4 regions of the Streptomyces sediminimaris genome follow, and region 1 is predicted to be linked to each of the others. Evidence: riboswitches for the same ligand, from Rfam matches in the RefSeq annotation. Region 1 holds a riboswitch; each other region holds the start of a gene.
The links. A riboswitch is a leader RNA that binds a small molecule or an ion and turns the genes downstream of it on or off. The one in region 1 is predicted to bind cyclic di-AMP.
Positions count from the first base shown of each region.

Region 2: another riboswitch for cyclic di-AMP. It lies ahead of ACJ9NR_RS32285 (M23 family metallopeptidase); the one in region 1 lies ahead of ACJ9NR_RS16245 (transglycosylase family protein).
Region 3: another riboswitch for cyclic di-AMP. It lies ahead of ACJ9NR_RS04835 (C40 family peptidase); the one in region 1 lies ahead of ACJ9NR_RS16245 (transglycosylase family protein).
Region 4: another riboswitch for cyclic di-AMP. It lies ahead of ACJ9NR_RS24270 (C40 family peptidase); the one in region 1 lies ahead of ACJ9NR_RS16245 (transglycosylase family protein).

Region 1 covers NZ_JBJWOT010000001.1:3,522,721-3,527,018, reverse strand. The annotation lists gene ACJ9NR_RS16255 (cytochrome P450 family protein) at 1-841, opposite strand, end outside; gene ACJ9NR_RS16250 (transglycosylase family protein) at 1,048-2,136, shown strand; cyclic di-AMP (ydaO/yuaA leader) riboswitch at 2,332-2,501, shown strand; gene ACJ9NR_RS16245 (transglycosylase family protein) at 2,505-3,185, shown strand; gene eno (phosphopyruvate hydratase) at 3,558-4,298, shown strand, end outside.
Region 2 covers NZ_JBJWOT010000001.1:7,051,861-7,056,158, reverse strand. The annotation lists gene ACJ9NR_RS32295 (TetR/AcrR family transcriptional regulator) at 1-303, shown strand, start outside; gene ACJ9NR_RS32290 (SGNH/GDSL hydrolase family protein) at 349-1,134, opposite strand; gene ACJ9NR_RS32285 (M23 family metallopeptidase) at 1,415-2,335, opposite strand; cyclic di-AMP (ydaO/yuaA leader) riboswitch at 2,340-2,507, opposite strand; gene ACJ9NR_RS32280 (alpha-galactosidase) at 2,803-4,298, opposite strand, start outside.
Region 3 covers NZ_JBJWOT010000001.1:1,043,259-1,047,556, forward strand. The annotation lists gene ACJ9NR_RS04820 (hypothetical protein) at 1-139, opposite strand, end outside; gene ACJ9NR_RS04825 (LysR family substrate-binding domain-containing protein) at 393-1,154, opposite strand; gene ACJ9NR_RS04830 (DUF5997 family protein) at 1,260-1,664, shown strand; cyclic di-AMP (ydaO/yuaA leader) riboswitch at 1,898-2,071, shown strand; gene ACJ9NR_RS04835 (C40 family peptidase) at 2,080-3,729, shown strand; gene ACJ9NR_RS04840 (helix-turn-helix transcriptional regulator) at 3,913-4,298, shown strand, end outside.
Region 4 covers NZ_JBJWOT010000001.1:5,186,489-5,190,786, reverse strand. The annotation lists gene pcrA (DNA helicase PcrA) at 1-780, opposite strand, end outside; cyclic di-AMP (ydaO/yuaA leader) riboswitch at 1,310-1,477, shown strand; gene ACJ9NR_RS24270 (C40 family peptidase) at 1,486-2,661, shown strand; gene ACJ9NR_RS24265 (tellurite resistance/C4-dicarboxylate transporter family protein) at 2,786-3,760, shown strand; gene ACJ9NR_RS24260 (hypothetical protein) at 3,738-4,091, opposite strand.

The sequences.
Region 1 (4,298 bases):
CGAGCAGCGCCGTGTCACCGTGCTCGACCGCCTCCTGGAGCCGCGCCCGCTGCCCCGGGTCGCGCAGCAGCGCGTACGTGCCGTTGCCGATGAGGTTGATGGTGGTCTCGAAACCGGCGAAGAGGAGCACGAAGCACATCGCGGCGGCCTCGTTCTCGGTCAGATGCTCGCCGTGGTCCGAGGCGCGGATGAGGCCCGAGATCAGGTCGTCGCCGAGGTCGCCGCGCTTGCGGTGGATGAGTTCGGCGAGATAACCGCGGATCTTCTTCACCGAGCGGGCGACCCCGCCGCGCGGCCCCCCGCCGTGCCGGATCATCATCCCCGCCCACTCGCGGAAGTCGTCCTGGTCCTCGCGCGGGACGCCGAGGAGGTCGCAGATGGCGTGGATGGGGAGGGGGAAGGCGAACTCGTGGATCAGATCGGCCTCGCCGCGTGGCGCGAACCGGTCGATCAGGCCGTCCGTCAACTCCTGCACCCGCGGCGTGAATTCCGCCACCCTGCGCGGCGTGAACGCCTTGGACACGAGACGGCGCAGCCGGGTGTGGTCCGGCGGATCGAGGTTGAGCAGGTGCGTCATCAGATTGGCGCTGCGCTCGCCCGGGATGCCGGTCCTGCTCTTGCCCTGCGCGTCCTCGGCGTGATGGTCGGGGTTCTTCGACAGCCGCCCGTCCGCGAGCGCCTGACGTGCGTCGGCGTAGCGCGTGACCAGCCACGCCTCGACCCCGCTGGGCAGTCTCGTCCAGTGGACGGGGGAATGCTCGCGCAGCCAGGCGTAGGCCGGGTAGGGATCGGAGGCGAATTCCCACGTGAACAGTTCGGGGGCGGCGTTCGGGACGGTCACGGAACGACCGTATAGGCACCGGCCGCTGATCGCCCGACCGTGCGGAACAGGTCAAAGATGACACGCCTTCAACTATGTGATCTTCACGTGATCTGCGCGGCATTAACTTGTGACAAGTGATCGTCAGCCGATACTTTCACCCACCAGCGCGGTGTGCGGAGCGCCATGCGCCGCGCCGGTCAATGCTGTCTCCGAAAGGCCCTCGCATGCTCTCCGGGAACGGTCGGCACCGTCGCCCCCGCCAGGCCCCCGCCATCATCGTCGCCGCCGGGGTGACCGGTTCCGCGATCGCCATCCCGCTCCTCGCCGCCTCCGCCGCGAGCGCCGCCGACGACGGCGCCACGTGGGACAAGGTGGCGCAGTGCGAGACCGACGGGGCCTGGAGCCAGAACAGCGGCAACGGCCTGTACGGCGGCCTGCAGTTGAGCCAGGACGACTGGGAGAGGTACGGGGGTCTCGACTACGCCCCGCGGCCCGACCTGGCCAGCCGCAACCAGCAGATCGCCGTCGCCCAGAAGATCCTCCAGGACCAGGGCGTGGGTGCCTTCCACACCTGCGGGCTGACCACCGGGCTGAGCAAGGCCGCGGACTCGGCCGACATCGACACCGGCGTGCTGGACGGCGGCAGCGGCTCGTCGGGTTCGTCGGGCTCGTCGGGCTCCTCCGATTCCGGAGCGACCTCCGGCTCCCTCGGCCTGTCGAATTCCCTCGGCCTGTCCAACTCCTCGGGCGGCTCGTCCGGGGGCTCCGGGTCCTCTTCGTCGGATCCGTCCGCCGATCCGTCCTCGGACCCCTCCGGCAGCTCGTCTCCTGCCTCCACCGGCAAGGCGGACAACTCAGCCGAATCCGGGACGTCCGCCTCGCCGTCCGCCTCCGCCTCCACGTCCCCGTCCCCTCGCGGCCCGAGTGCTTCACAGGGCGGCGGCTCGGCCGCGAACCCGGCGGAGACGGACGACCCGGACAACGCTCGGCAGGCCGCGGGTTCCTGGAGCCTCGTCGACACCGGCGCGCTCGGCGCCGCCGCGTCCGGCAGCGCCGCGTCCGGCAGCGGCGCGTCCGACAATGGCGCGCTCGGTACCGGCCGCCACCGTGGCGCGAGCGCGGACGAGACGACCGCCGACGGCCACGCGGACGCCGGCTACACCGTCCGCGCCGGCGACACCCTCGCCTCCATCGCGGACTCCCGTGACGTGAGCGGCGGGTGGCGCGCGCTGTATGACGAGAACAAGAAGGCCATCGGCGACGACCCGAACCACATCGTGGCCGGTCAGACCCTGCGACTCGGTGACGAATAGGGCCAAAACCAGCGGGAGTTCACGTCACGCTTCGCTCGGGAATGTCCGGTTTGGTGAAAGTGTGGGATGAGTCTCAGAGGCCCTGATCGTCTTTGAATTTCCGCGGAGGGCGTGTCTACGGTCTTCATCGCTCGTCAACACGAGCCCCGTCCGCCGCAACGCCGAATCCTGCCAGCGGCCGTACGGGAACAGTCGTCGCGTCAAGCGCCGTAGGCAGGAGCGGGGGACCCAAGGTAAGTGCCCCACCGGGAAGTTGCCGGTGGCGGCTAGGGGTGTAGCCGTGCCGAGCGAGAGCGAGGCACGACCGGGCAACTCAACCGGCCCGAACCCGACAGCTCACCTCGCAGGCGTCGGTGAGGGGATCAACCATGCTGTTTTCCGGCCAGGGCAAGCACCGTCGTCCGTCCAAGGCCACCCGGGTCGCCGCGTTCGCCGGCATCACCGGTGTCGCCATCGCCGCCCCGCTGATGGCGGCCGGCAACGCCTCCGCCGCCACCGCCTCCGAGTGGGACACGGTCGCCCAGTGCGAGTCGGGTGGCAACTGGTCCATCAACACCGGCAACGGCTACTACGGCGGCCTGCAGTTCTCCGCCTCCACCTGGGCCGCGTACGGCGGCACCGCCTACGCCCCGCAGGCCAACCAGGCCAGCAAGGCCCAGCAGATCGCCGTCGCCGAGAAGGTCCTCGCCTCCCAGGGCAAGGGTGCCTGGCCGGTCTGCGGCACGGGCCTGTCCGGCGCCGCCTACAACGGTGCCGCCGCCTCGAAGCCGAGCACCACCACCCGCTCCACCGGCTCGCAGGCCGCCTCCCGCTCCTCCGAGCGTCCGGCCGTGAAGCCGCACAAGAGCCAGAAGACCGTCACCACCCCGACCGGCAAGAAGGTCAAGAAGGGCGATGGCGAGTACAAGGTCGTCAAGGGCGACACCCTCAGCTCGATCGCCGCGAGGCACCACGTCGCCGGTGGCTGGGCGAAGCTGTTCAAGCTGAACAAGAACATCGTCCAGAACGCCGACCTCATCTACCCGGGCCAGCAGCTGCACCTGAAGTGACAGCGGGCCGGCAGTCGCCCCTGACGTGACGGCGGGCCCGCAGGCGCCCCTGACGTGACGGCGGGCCGGTAGCCGGACTCGCGGTGCCCTGACAGTCGCGCCCTCCAGCAAGGGGGCGCGTGAGGGGCCGCCCCGTCCCCCACGGGCTCCCCGCCCCGGTGCGTGTTCCCCCGTACGCACCGGGGCGGGGCTTTTCGCGCGCCCGAGCGTGCGCTTCCGTGCCGGTTTTTGTTCCGTTCGGAAACAATTTACTCTCGGTTCTGCTCAAGGGGTGGGCGACCGCGTGGCTGAACGGCCGGAGCCGGTTAGGCTCGTCTCGCAGAGCCACCGCGCTACTGCCGTAGCCGTGTCACATCCATGAAGGAGATGCTCGTGCCGTCCATCGACGTCGTCGTAGCCCGGGAAATCCTGGACTCCCGAGGCAACCCCACGGTCGAGGTCGAGGTCGGCCTCGACGACGGCAGCACGGGTCGTGCCGCCGTCCCGTCCGGCGCCTCCACGGGCGCCTTCGAGGCCATCGAGCTCCGCGACGGCGACCCGGGCCGCTACCAGGGCAAGGGCGTCGAGAAGGCCGTCCTCGCCGTGATCGAGCAGATCGGCCCGGAGCTGGTCGGCTACGACGCCACCGAGCAGCGCCTGATCGACCAGGCGATGTTCGACCTGGACGCCACCGACAACAAGGGCTCGCTCGGCGCCAACGCCATCCTCGGCGTCTCCCTCGCCGTCGCCCACGCCGCCTCCGAGGCGTCCGACCTGCCCCTCTTCCGCTACCTGGGCGGCCCGAACGCGCACCTGCTGCCGGTGCCGATGATGAACATCCTGAACGGCGGCTCGCACGCCGACTCCAACGTGGACATCCAGGAGTTCATGATCGCCCCGATCGGCGCGGAGTCCTTCTCCGAGGCCCTGCGCTGGGGCGCCGAGGTCTACCACACCCTCAAGAAGGTACTGAAGAGCAAGGGCCTGGCCACCGGCCTCGGCGACGAGGGCGGCTTCGCCCCGAACCTCGGCTCCAACCGCGAGGCCCTCGACCTCATCCTGGAAGCGATCAAGGAGGCCGGCTACGCCCCCGGCGAGCAGATCGCCCTCGCGCTCGACGTCGCCGCCTCCGAG
Region 2 (4,298 bases), 3.5 Mb from region 1:
ATCGAGGGCTGGGCGGCGGCGCTGCGCGAGCCGGCGCTGCGGGAGGTCACGCGCGACCTGGACAAGCAGTGGAAGGCGGCGCTCGCCGAGGTGATCGCCGAAGGGGCGGCCGGGGGCGAGTTCCGCTGCCCGGACCCGCACGGCGCGGCCCTGCGCCTGACGGCCCTGCTCGACGGGCTCGCCGTGCAGATGACGTCGTACGGCGGCGCGATCTCCCGCGCGCGGGCGCAGGAGTGGGTGGACGACGCGCTGGCACGTGAACTGGGCATGGAGCGGGCGGCGTTGACGGCGTCCGGGCACTGAGCCCCCGCCCGGGGCGGGGGCCCACGTCCGGCGGACCCGGAGGCCTCAGGCGACCGAGGAGATCCGCATCCTGATGTCGTCCGGGGACAGCGTGCCCTTCGCCGTCACGTGATCGCCGGAGGACTCGCCGCGCAGCCGCCGGCCGATCCAGGGCACCAGGTACTCGCGCGCCCACTGCACGTCGTCCCGGCGGATCTCCAGGGCGCCGCGCGGCGGCAGCGGCGGCCAGGGCTGGTCCGGGTCGGCCGGGATGTCGAGACCGAGGACCTGCCCGGCGCGCAGCGCGACGCGCGTGTGCCCTTCGGGTGAGAGGTGGAGCCGGTCGCCGTCCCAGGCCCGGCGGTCCTGCACGGTCTTGAGGGACCACAGGTCGAGCACCGGGCAGCCGTAGCGGTCCGCGATGGCCCGGACATGACCGTTGTAGGTGGCGATCTTGCCGCGCAGGCGCTGGAGCACGGGAACGCCGCGGGTGTCGAACCCGGTCGTCACCATGACCGTTCCCGCGGCCTCGGTGAGCCGGGCGACGGCCCGCTCGAAACGCTCGGCGACCTCGTCGGGGTCGGTGCCCGGCCGGATGATGTCGTTGCCGCCCGCGCAGAAGGAGACCAGGTCCGGCTCGAGGGCGATCGCCTGCGGCACCTGGTCCGCCACGATCTGGTCGAGCAGCTTCCCGCGCACCGCCAGGTTCGTGTAGCCGAAGTCGCCCTCGGGCCGCCGGTCCGCGAGGAGCACGGCGAAACGGTCGGCCCAGCCGACGTACGCCCCGTCGGGGCCGGGATCGCCGACGCCCTCGGTGAAGCTGTCCCCCACCGCGACGTACGACCCGATCACTGCTCTGCTGTCACTCTTCGAATCGTCTGCCACGTCGACCGATGATCCACCTTTGAATGTGACCTACGCGACCGTAAGAAAGCGCCGGAAGGGCTTGACGGGCGGTGAGATAAGACACTTCTAAAGTGTTCGCCAAGCTCGGAATAACCGTCCGGACCGCACTGTTGCCTTCTCAACTGCCCTGTCTGTGCGCGGAGTCCGTGCGCGGACATACCGAAGGCCGGACCCGGGGATCGAGGTCCGGCCTTCGGCAGCGTGTCAGGAGAGGTGGCAGGGGGGGTCAGCCGACGGTGACGCCCTTCGAGCGGAGGTAGGCGACCGGGTCCACGTCGGAGCCGTAGTACGGCGTGGTGCGGATCTCGAAGTGCAGGTGCGGGCCGGTCACGTTGCCGGTCGCACCGGAGAGGCCTAGCTGCTGGCCGGCGGTCACGGCCTGGCCGGCCGAGACGGATATCCGGGACAGGTGGCCGTACTGGGCGTAGTGGCCGTCGGCGAGCCTGATGACGACCTGGTTGCCGTACGCGCCGCCCCACCCGGCGGAGACCACCGTGCCGGTGCCGACCGCCCTGACGGTGGTGCCGGTCGGGACCACGAAGTCGACGCCGGTGTGGTAGCCGCTGGACCACATGCTGCCGGCCACCTTGTAGCCGGTGCCGATGGCGGAGCTGTTCACCGGGAGGGTGAAGCCGCTGCCGGTGGTCTCGGACGCCTGCGTGGCGGTGGTCTTCCTGCCGGCCGGCTTCTTGGCGGACGGCTTCTTGGCGGAGGCCTTCGGAGCCGTGGAGGACCGGGCGGCGCTCGGCGCGGCCTTCTTGCCGAGCGTGAGCTTCAGGCCGGGGTGGATCAACGACGGGTCGTCACCGACGGCCCGGCGGTTGTCCGAGTAGAGCTTCTTCCAGCCGCCGTCCACATGCTGCTCGCCGGCGATCTTCGAGAGACAGTCACCGGCGCGCACCGAATAGGTGCGAACGCCGTTGCCGGCCACGGCATTCTTCTTCTCCGTGGCCTTTTTCCCGGCGCTCGGAAGGGACTGGACGGCCTTTTGGGAAACCGACTGGGAAACGGAGTCCGCGGTGGCGGCGTGGGCGCCGGTGGCCCCCATCAGCGGGAGTGCGAGCGCGGCGCCACCGGTTCCGGCGACGGCCATGGTGCGGGTGAAGCGCAGGGACTTCGGACGGCGGTGCTTACCCTTCGCGGGCATGACGAATTCCTCTCCGGCGCCTACGAGGTGAGCTGTCGGGTGCGGGCTGGAGATGCCCGGCCGCGCGTTCGACGCGGCTTTACCCCTAGCCGTTCCGGAGACCGGAACAGGCGGTGATTCCTGTGGGTCCCCCGCTCCTGCCGTTCACGGGTGAGTTGTGCGGGCACCGGACGGCGGCAGGATTGGGCGTCCGTCCGGATCGGTGGTGAACGTAGGCGACGAGGACGCAAAGGGACAAGTGACGGTTCCCCGTGAAAGCGATTCTGTTGATCCTTGAGGGGAAACCGTGGTGACCCAGCGTTATTCGAAGGCTGTCTTCGCAGGCGAATTCCCTTGTCCGGCGCGTCCATTACGTGAACATGACGGACCACGTTCGGTCACGGATATGACGCTCCTCACGCACCGCGCCGCCAGGAGGCCCTATTTACGAGCGAGTTGGAGCGAAAAGACCAATACGGACACACCGCTCACACGCGGCGCAGACGGACGACGGCCGCGTCGAGATCGCCGCGCAGCCCGGTGCGCAGTCCGTGGTGGAGCAGTACGGCACCTCTGTGGATTTCACCCGTTTCAAGGCATTCGTACGAAGCGGCCGGATCGAGACCCCTGAGCCGCAGCGCGGGCACGGGTTCGCCGTGGCTCTGCGCCTGCAGCCAGGCCAGGACGACCGCCTCGTCCCCGCGTACGTACTGCACCGCGCTCAGCCCGCCCGCGGGCGGCCGCAGCCGGTAGAGGTCCCCCTGCTGCACCAGGGGGCGGATCTCCTTGTAGAGGGCCACCCACTCCCCCGCCTCGGCCAGCTCCTCCTCGCTCCAGCGGGTGAGGTCGCCGCCGACGCCGAGCACTCCGGCCATGGAGCTGACGAACCGGAAGCGCAGCGAGCTGACGCGGCCGTTGAGCTGGGTGTTGGGGCTGTCGGTGACCCAGGCCGCCATCACGCGCGCGGGGTGGATCTGGCTGAAGCCGTGCTGGATGGCGAGCCGGTCGAGCGGGTCGGTGTTGTCGGAGGTCCACACCTGGTCCGTACGGCCCATGATCCCGAGGTCGATCCGGCCGCCGCCGCCCGAGCACGACTCGAAGGCGACACCCGGGTGGGCCGCGCGCAGCCGGTCCAACAGGCCGTACAGGGCGTGGACATGGTCGGTCCACAGCCGCTGCGGGTAGGGCTCGCCGGGCCAGCCCGCATCGGTGAAGCAGCGGTTGAAGTCCCACTTCACGTAGTCGATCGGGGCGCTGGACAGCAGCGCGTCGAGCTGCTGCCACAGGTGGTCCTGGACATCCTCGCGGGCCAGGTTCAGTACGAGCTGATTGCGGAACTCCGTCCGCTTTCGTCCCGGCTGGAACTGGACCCAGTCCGGATGCTCGCGGTAGAGGTCGCTGTCCGGGTTGACCATCTCGGGCTCCACCCAGATGCCGAACTGCATGCCGAGGGCGTGCACGTACTCCGCGAGGGGCCTGAGCCCCTTCGGGAAGCGGTCCGGGTTGGGCGACCAGTCGCCGAGCCCGGCCCGGTCGCTGGTGCGCCGGCCGAACCAGCCGTCGTCGACGACGAACAGCTCGACGCCGATCGCGGCGGCCCGCCGGGCGAGCACCGACTGCTGCTCCTCGGAGATGTCGAACTCCGTGGCCTCCCAGGAGTTGAACAGCACCGGCCGGTCCCGCTGCGCGTCCGGGATCACGTACGCGCGCTGGTAGGCGTGCCAGGCACGGCTCGCCCCGCCGAAGCCGCCCTCGCTCCACAGGCCCGCGAAGACGGGCGTGGTCCAGGACTGCCCCGCCTCCAGGCGCAGCAGCCCGGAGTCGTCGTATCCCGAGCCGCCGGTGATCTGCACGCGTGCGTCGGGCAGCTGCGCCACCGCGATCCGCCACGAGCCCGACCAGCCGAGCGCGCAGCCGTAGACCTCGCCGCGCTCCTCGCTCGCGTCGGTGTCGAGGGCGACCCAGGGCAGGTGCTGGTGCCCGG
Region 3 (4,298 bases), 2.5 Mb from region 1:
AGGCGGCCACGAACGCCAGCGTCAGCCCGGACAGCCCGCGCCGCACGAGCTGCCGCACCGGATCGACCACGATGCCGTACCACTCGCCGCGCACCGTGCGCCCGACGAAGGACGCCGACCGCCACAGGGCGGCGCGCAACCGCTCACGTCCCCGGCGGCCGGGCGGAGCGGCCGGTGGTCCGTCGGCGCGCGGTGCGTCGGCGTGCGGCTCGTCCGCGCGAGGCCCGTCGGCGTACGGCTGATCGGTGAGCGGCTCACCGGCAAGCGGCTCGTCGCTGAGCGGCTCCTCCTCGGTGCCGCTCTCACGGCGCTCCCCCATGCGAAGCAAGACTCCCCCTGAGAGGGTGAAGGTGACCCGTACAGCACAGGGGCCACGCCACCCCGCCCGAGGGCTACGCCCGGCGGCGGGGCTTCCTGCGCTTGGCGCCCTTGGAGACGTCGGATTTGCCCCCGAGGTTGCGCGCCGTCGTTTTCGCGCCGGTGGAAGCGCGCCTGTCACCGGCCCGCGCGCCGGTCCTGCCCTTCGGCTCCGGCGCCGCGGCCTTGCGGCCCCGGGAGCTGTTGACCGTGCGCCCGCGGACGATGCCGATGAAGTCCTCGACCAGGTCCGTCGTCGCCTCCTCGGGCCACGCCAGGGCGACACTCGACTGAGGAGCGTCCACGACCGGCCGGTACACCAGGTCCCTGCGGTGGTGCAGGCGCGCCAGCGACTGCGGGACCACCAGCAGGCCCACTCCGGCCGCGACGAGTTCGACGGCGTCCTCCGTGGTGGCGGGACGCTCGACGGCGGGCCGGCCCGGCGGCCGGTCCCAGCCGAGGACGTCGTCCAGCGGGTGGAGGAGGACCTCTTCGGCGAGGTCGTCCACGCTCACCTCGTCCACCGCTGTGATCACGTGATCCCTGGGGATCACGACGACCGTCGTCTCCGTGTAGAGCGGGATGGCGCTGAAGTACGTACGGTCGACCGGCAGCCGCAGGAGTCCGGCGTCGGCGCCGCCGGCACGCAGCAGGCCGGGCGCCTCGGCGGCCGGTACGGCGAGGAGGGCCAGCGGGACGCCGGGCAGGCGCTCGTTCCAGATCCGCACCCACTTCGCGGGCGTCGCCCCCGGGACGTACGCGAGCCGGAACGTGGGAGATGCCTGCGAGCCTGTCACGCCGCAAGGCTACCGGCCCGGGGCGGTGCCGGGTCACCGGCCGTGACCGGTCCCGGGCCGGCGGCCCCGGTCGGGGCCGTCGTGTCCGCTCGATACCCTGACCCCATGACGTCGCACCAGAGCACCCAGACGATGAAGCCCGCGACCGCGGCGAAGAAGCTGGGTGTGTACCTCGAGGCCACCCCCGCCGAGTTCCGGGAGGGTGCCGTCTCGCGGGCCGAGCTCGACCGGTTGCAGGCCGATCCGCCCGCGTGGCTGCGCGAGCTGCGGGCCGACGGTCCGCACCCCCGTCCGGTGGTCGCGGCGAAGCTGGGCGTCTCCATCGCGGGCCTCGCGCGCGGCGGCGTCACCGAGGCGCTCACCACCGAGCAGATCGAGGCCCTGAAGCAGGAGCAGCCCGAGTGGCTGCTGAGGGAGCGCGCGACCCAGGCCGAGGTCCGCAAGGAGGCGGCCCGGATCAAGCAGCGGAACGCGGAGCGCGCGGCGCGGAGCGGGTCCGGCCGCTCCTGACCACCGCCCACCGCCCGGCCCACCGCCCGGCCCCGTGCCCGCCCGCCGGTCCGCCGGCGACGGTCGGTCGCCGTCCGGAGCCGCTGTGTACGGGCGCCCGGCACCTGACGGGACGTCACGACGAAGGTCACAGAAGCGTATCGGACATTCCGCCCCTCAACCTTCACACGAGCCGCACAAGTTGGCTAGTTTGGCGGCAGGCCGCACGAGTTCTTCCGGCGCCCCGCCGGGACGTGCGGCCTCCGCCGAGTCCGGTGCGCCCCCGTGGCAGCCGGAGCCGGGGACCCGACCGAACGATGGGGTGAATCGGCCCGACCGCCCGTCCGGGCAAGGGCCGTAGGGCATGCCTTCCGGATCGACCGCCCGAACCCGACAGCTGACTCGGTAGGCGGAGCACGGAAGGAGTACGGCTCCCATGGCGCCGGAACGATCGTCGCGCTCCCAAGGCTCCGGCCTTCCCGGAATGCGCAACTCCGCTCTCGCCACCGCTGCCCTCACCTCGGTGGCCCTGTTCTCACAGACGGCCGACGCCGCCGCGACGGCGGTGGACGCGGCCCCGAGCAGCGAGGACGTCCGGCAGCGGGTGAGCAGCCTGTACGACCGGGCCGAGAGCGACACCGGCCTGCACAACATCACCCGGGCGCAGTCCGCCTCCCGGGGCCGGGCCCCGGGAGGCGGGGGCCGGACCTCGGACCCCGATCTGGACAACCTCGCCCGGCAGTGGTTCCAGGGGGCGCGTTCGTCCCTGGGCCCGACGGCCCCGGCGATCCTCCCCGCCGACCGGCTGCCGGCCCAGCGCACCGCGGCCCGTCCGAAGGGGCCGGAACGGGCCTCCGGGACGGCGGGCCACGGCGCCGCCCGTGAGCTGGAGGCGGCCGCCCGGCCCGCCCTCGAACTTCCTGCCGGAGGGACCCGGCAGCGTCCCGCGGCGGAGCTGACGGCCGGCCCGACGGCCGCGCTGCCCGCTGTGCCGGCCCAGCGTCAGCAGACCGCGGCCCCGCCCGCGGAGGCGCCGGAGCCCGGGCAGGTGGTGCTGCGCCGCTCCAAGCAGGAGAACCAGCGCAAGATCGCGGCGGCCAGCGACCTGCTGTACCGGCACACCGCCCGGCAGACGTCCGCGGCCCCGCTCGCGGCCGCCCAGCCCCAGGCCCTCACCACGTGGCAGCCCCCGGCGGAGCAGTCCCAGCGCGCGGCGGAGGAGGCGTGGCGGCTGCGGCAGCCGAGCGTCCTCGACACGGGCGTACCCGCCCTCGGCCACTGGGGCGCGCAGCAGCCGGACGTCCCCGGCACCGCGATCCCCGCCGGTGAGGACTGGCGCACGCGGCAGCCGGCCCTGCTCGACACCGGCGCACCCGCCGCCGGGAACTGGGGCGCGCAGCAGCCGGACCTCCCCGGCACCGCGATCCCCGCCGGTGAGGACTGGCGCACGCGGCAGCCGGCCCTGCTCGACACCGGCGCCTCCGACGCCGGGAACTGGGGCGCGCGGCAGCCGGGCGTCGCCGAGACGGGTGTGTCCGCGGCCGAGGAGGCGTGGCGGATGCGGCTGCGGGAGCCCAGTGTCCTGGACACAGGGGTGCCGGCCGTCGAGGACTGGCGCATGCGGCAGCCGAGCGGCCTCGACACGGGCGTACCCGCCCTCGGCCACTGGGGCGCGCGGCAGCCGAGCGTCCTCGACACCGGCGTCCCGGCCGTCGAGGCGCCCGTCGGAACCCAGGCCGACCGGGCCGTCGCCTTCGCCCGCGCGCAGATCGGCAGGCCGTGTCTGTGGGGTGCGGTCGGGCCGGAGTCGTACGACAACGCGGGTCTCACCCAGGCGGCGTGGAAGGCCGCCGGGGTCGCACTGCCGCGCAGCACCTCCGAGCAAGCGGGCACCGGCACGGTGATCCCGCTCGCCGAGTCCCGCCCCGGCGACCTGATCTTCTTCCACGACAACTTCAGCCATGTCGGGCTGTACACGGGCAACGGCATGATGGTCCACGCGCCCGGTCCCGGCTCGGTCATCCGTGAGGAGTCGATCCACAACGCCGGTGAGGCGGCCGTACGGATCGCCGTGCGCCCCGCGTAAGGCGTGCTGCGGGCCGCCGGCCCCCCGCTCCGGCGGCCCGCACGGTGATCGGGCCCGAGATCATCGCGGCGGCCCGGTTGAAGTCTCGGACGGCGTGGGGTATCGCCGGTATGGGCAGAACTGCGTACGCGGCGGACGAGCGGAGAGAACGTGGGACAGGCGCGGGGCTCGGCACACGAGCGCATGCTGTCGGTGGCCGTCGCCGCGCTCAACGAGAGCGAGCCCGAGCGGCTCTGGCCGCTGCTGGCGAGCGCGCTGCCGGGCGTGTGCGGCGGCGAGACCCTGGTCTACAAGCTCGACGACTGGAGCGAGAGCGAGGGCACGGTGGGCATGCCGCCGGCCCTGGCCACGGTGTTCGACGGGCTCGCGGAGGAGGATCTGGGCCTGCTGCGCGCGGGGTACCCGTTCGCCCGGCACTATGCGGCGGGGTCCGGCAGGGAGCCCCTCACCGCGCGCCGGGCCGCCGGTTCCGCCTGGTCGGCGAGCCCGACCAGGCGGCTGATCGGCGACGCCATGGACGCGGACCACGTCCTGGCGATTCCGCTGCCCGGGACGACGACGCCGATCAC
Region 4 (4,298 bases), 1.7 Mb from region 1:
GGTCGTCATGATCAGGTCGTCGAAGTCGAGGGCGTTCGCCTCGCGCAGCCGTGACTGGTACATGGCGTAGGCCTGCGCGAGGGTCTTCTCGAAGCCGTCGGCGGCCTGGCCCGCGAAGTCCTCCTCGTCGATCAGCTCGTTCTTCAGGTTGCTGATCTTGGCGCTGAAGGACTTCGGCGGATACCGCTTGGGGTCGAGGTCCAGGTCGCGGCAGACCAGGGCCATCAGGCGCTTGGAGTCGGCGGCGTCGTAGATCGAGAACGACGACGTGAAGCCGAGCTTCTTCGACTCCCGGCGCAGGATGCGCACGCACGCGCTGTGGAAGGTCATCACCCACATCGCGTTCGCGCGCGGGCCGACGAGCTGCTCGACGCGCTCCCTCATCTCACCCGCGGCCTTGTTGGTGAAGGTGATCGCGAGGATCTGGCCCGGGTGGACGTGCCGCTCGGCGAGCAGGTGGGCGATGCGGTGGGTGAGCACACGGGTCTTGCCCGAGCCGGCGCCTGCCACGATGAGCAGCGGGGTGCCGGAGTGGACGACGGCCGCGCGCTGGTTCTCGTTCAGCCCGTCCAGCAGGGCGGCCGGGTCGAGCACCGGGCGCGGGGCGCCGTCACGGTAGTGGGTGTCCCGGTCCGGCGGCACGTCGAACTTCCCACCGAACAGATCGTCCGGAACCGGCTCCGGTCCGTGATCGTCCTCGGGCGGCGGCGGGGGCCCCTCCTCGTGCCCGCGAGGGGCCTGGAGGTCCGCCAGGAAGCTGTCGTCAAAGAGGCTGCTCATCGCCCTCCGAGTCTAGGGCGCCGCACTGACAGCCCGCCGCCGCCCCGCGAACTTCGCCGAAACGGGGGCGTCCCTCCTCGTCACGAGGCCCCGGCTCCGGCCCCGACCCCGGCTCTGGCTCCGGCTCCGGCTCCGGCTCCGGCGTCACGAACCCCAGACCGGGCCCCAGCCTCTCGTCACGAGGACCAGACCCGGCCCCGATCCCGGCCCCAGCGCAACGAGGGCCCAGCCCCGGCCTCAGCCCCAGCGCCACGAGGGCCCAGCCCCGGCCTCAGCCCCAGCGCCACGAGGGCCCAGCCCCGGCCTCAGCCCCAGCGCCACGAGGGCCCAGCCCCGACCCCAACCGTGGTGACCGAACAGCCGCGAATCCACGCAGACCGCACCACGCCCGACCGCACCGCTCGGCGCCTTGACCAAAGGTCACGAAAATGTATCGGGCATATCGAACATCAACCTTCACAGCGGCCACACGAGTTGGCTACGGTTCCGGGCGGGCCGTACGACCCCCACCGGCGAACGTCGCCGGGCCGCGCGGCCTCCGCCGAGTCCGGTGCGCCACCGCGCGCCCGGAGCCGGGGACCCACCGTTCCCGGGGTGAATCGGTCCGACCCCGCACGGGAGCGGACCGTAGGGCAAGCCTTCCGAACCACCCGCCCGAACCCGACAGCTAACCCGGTAGGCGGAACGTGGAAGGAGTCGCCTCCCTTGGCGTCGCACCGCAAGTCGCGCCCCTCAGCCTCGCGCGTCACAGGCATACGCACCCCCGCTCTCGCCACGGCCGCCCTCACCTCCGTGGCCCTGCTCTCCCAGTCGGCCAACGCCGCCCCCGTGACCGACGGCAGGCCGAGCCTCGAGGAAGTCGAGAAGAAGGTCGACGACCTCTACCGCCAGGCGGAATCGGCCACCGAGAAGTACAACGCGGCCAAGGAGAAGACCACGACGCAGCGCAAGCGCGTCGACACCCTCCTCGACGACGTCGCCAAGCGCGCCCAGAAGCTCAACGAGGAGCGGGAGCGGCTCGGCACCTTCGCCGCGGCCCAGTACCGCACCGGCGCCGCCGCACCCGACACGGCGACCTTCCTGCTCGCCGACTCCCCGCAGGACTACTTCGACCAGACGCAGCTGATGGGCCGGCTGACCGCCCGGCAGAAGTCCGCGGTGGACGACTACTTCACCGAGCAGTCCGCGACGATGAAGAAGCGCCAGGAGGCGTCCAAGGACCTCCGGACGCTCACTGACACGCAGAGCGACCTGCGGACGGCCAAGGCCACCGTGCAGAAGAAGCTCTCCGACGCGCGCGAGCTGCTGTCGAAGCTGACCGCCGAGGAGAAGGCGCGGCTCGCGGCGATCCAGCGGAAGAAGGAGGAGGAGGCCGCGCGCAAGGCTGCTGAGCTGGCCAGGCAGCAGGCCGCCGCGCAGAAGGCCAAGGAGGAGGCCGCGGCGGCGAGCAGTTCCTCGTCCGGCTCCACCGCCGGCTCTTCCACCGACTCGGGTTCCACCTCCACCGGCGACTCCGCGTACGCCACCAAGGCGGCGAAGGCGCTCGCCTTCGCCCGCGCGCAGATCGGCAAGCCGTACGTCTGGGGTGCCACCGGCCCCGACTCCTACGACTGCTCCGGCCTCACCCAGGCCGCCTGGAAGGCCGCCGGTGTCAGCCTGCCGCGCACCACCTATGACCAGGTCGACGCGGGCACCACGGTCTCCCTCGCCGACGCCCAGCCGGGCGACCTGATCTTCTTCTACGACGACATCAGCCACGTCGGCATCTACATCGGCAACGGCATGATGATCCACGCGCCGAAGCCGGGCGCGTACGTCCGCGAGGAGTCGATCTACTACGCCGGTTCGTCGATCATCCACAGCGTGGTGCGCCCGGCCTGATGAGGCAGGTGCGGGGCGCTCCCCGCCCGCCGCGAAGTACCTCGTATGTGCTGCCGCGCCGGTGCCGCGCCCGTGCCGTGCCTGTGCCGCGGCACTGAGCGGTGGAGCGCTTAGCATCGAGCCCATGTCCGGCCCCAGCTCCTTCCGCGCCTGGTGGGCGCGGCGCCCCCCGGCGGCCGGAGCCGCCGTGATGGCGACCGGCATCGTGTCGGTCGGCCTGCGTATGACGGGGCAGGAGGTGCTGTCGTGGATCACCCTGGTCCTGGCGAGCGCCGTCTGGGCGGGGCTGGCGGCGAACTTCGGCATGAGTCTGGTGCGGGGCCGGGAGCGGTGGTGGGCGGACGCGCGGCAGCCGCCGTCGCTGACCGCCGTCGCGGCGACCACCGTGCTCGGCACCCGGTTCAGCCTCCTCGGCCGGCCGGTCCTGGCCGAGGCCCTGCTCGCGTCGGCGGCCGTGCTGTGGCCGGTGCTGATCGTCGAGGTCGTACGGAACTGCCGGCGCCGTATGCCGGGTTCGGTGTTCCTGTGCTGCGTGGCCACGCAGGGGCTCGCGGTGCTCGGCGCCACGCTCGCCGGGGCCGGGGCGACCGCGTGGCTCGCGCACGCCGCCCTCGTGCTGTTCGGGCTCGGCCTCGTCCTCTACGGCTTCGCGCTGTCCCGTTTCGAGCTGCGGCAGGTGGCCGAGGGGCAGGGCGACCACTGGGTGGCGGGCGGCGCGCTCGCCATCTCGGCGCTCGCCGGATCGAAACTCCTCGCCGCTGACAGCGCGCGCCTGTACCTGTGGAACGACGACGACCGCGGCGTCCTGCGCACGGTCACCGCCGCCCTGCTCGTGCTCGACCTGGCCTGGTACGCCGTACTCCTCGTCGCCGAGGCGGCCCGGCCCCGGCTGCGCTACGACGCGCGCCGCTGGTCGACCGTGTTCCCGCTGGGGATGACGGCGGTGGCGGTGCTGTCCGCCACCACCTCCCTCGGTGCCCCGTGGCTGAGGGGACCCGGGCAGGTGCTGCTCTGGATCGCGGTGGCGGTGTGGGCGGCCGTCGCCGCGGGGGCCGTGGCGGACGCCCGCGCCGGCCTCAGGTCCACAGCACCGCGATGAAGATGTTCGCCGTGGTGAGCAGGCCCACGAGCCCGAACAGGCCCTTGTCCACCTGCTCGTCGTCCCGCTTCACGTAGACCAGGCCGAGGATCACGACCAGCAGGGCCAGCTTGATACCGATCTTGACGTTGTTGACGTGATGATCGTCGGCCTGGTTGAGGCCGACCAGCACCGCTCCGGTGACCAGCATCGTCAGCGCCCCGTGCAGCATGCCGGGGACGAAGCGGGCCGTGCCCTGCCCCATCGCCTTCATCTGGGTGAGGAAGCCACCCAGCAGCGCGGCGATGCCGATGATGTGCAGGGCGACGAAGAGATGGATGAGTACGTCCATGGGGCTGGAGCTTAAACAGGGGCGCATGGGGCGTCCGGCACCGCCCTGCCCTTCGCGGATCCGACACCGGCCTGCCCCTCGGAGAATCGAGGCGGCAGCCGTCACGCGGACCGCGCCCAGGATGGCGCAGACCCGCCGAAGGATTCTGCGTAAACAGGGATCCTGCGTGCATAGAGGTCCTGCGTATACGTGGGTAGAAGTCCTGCA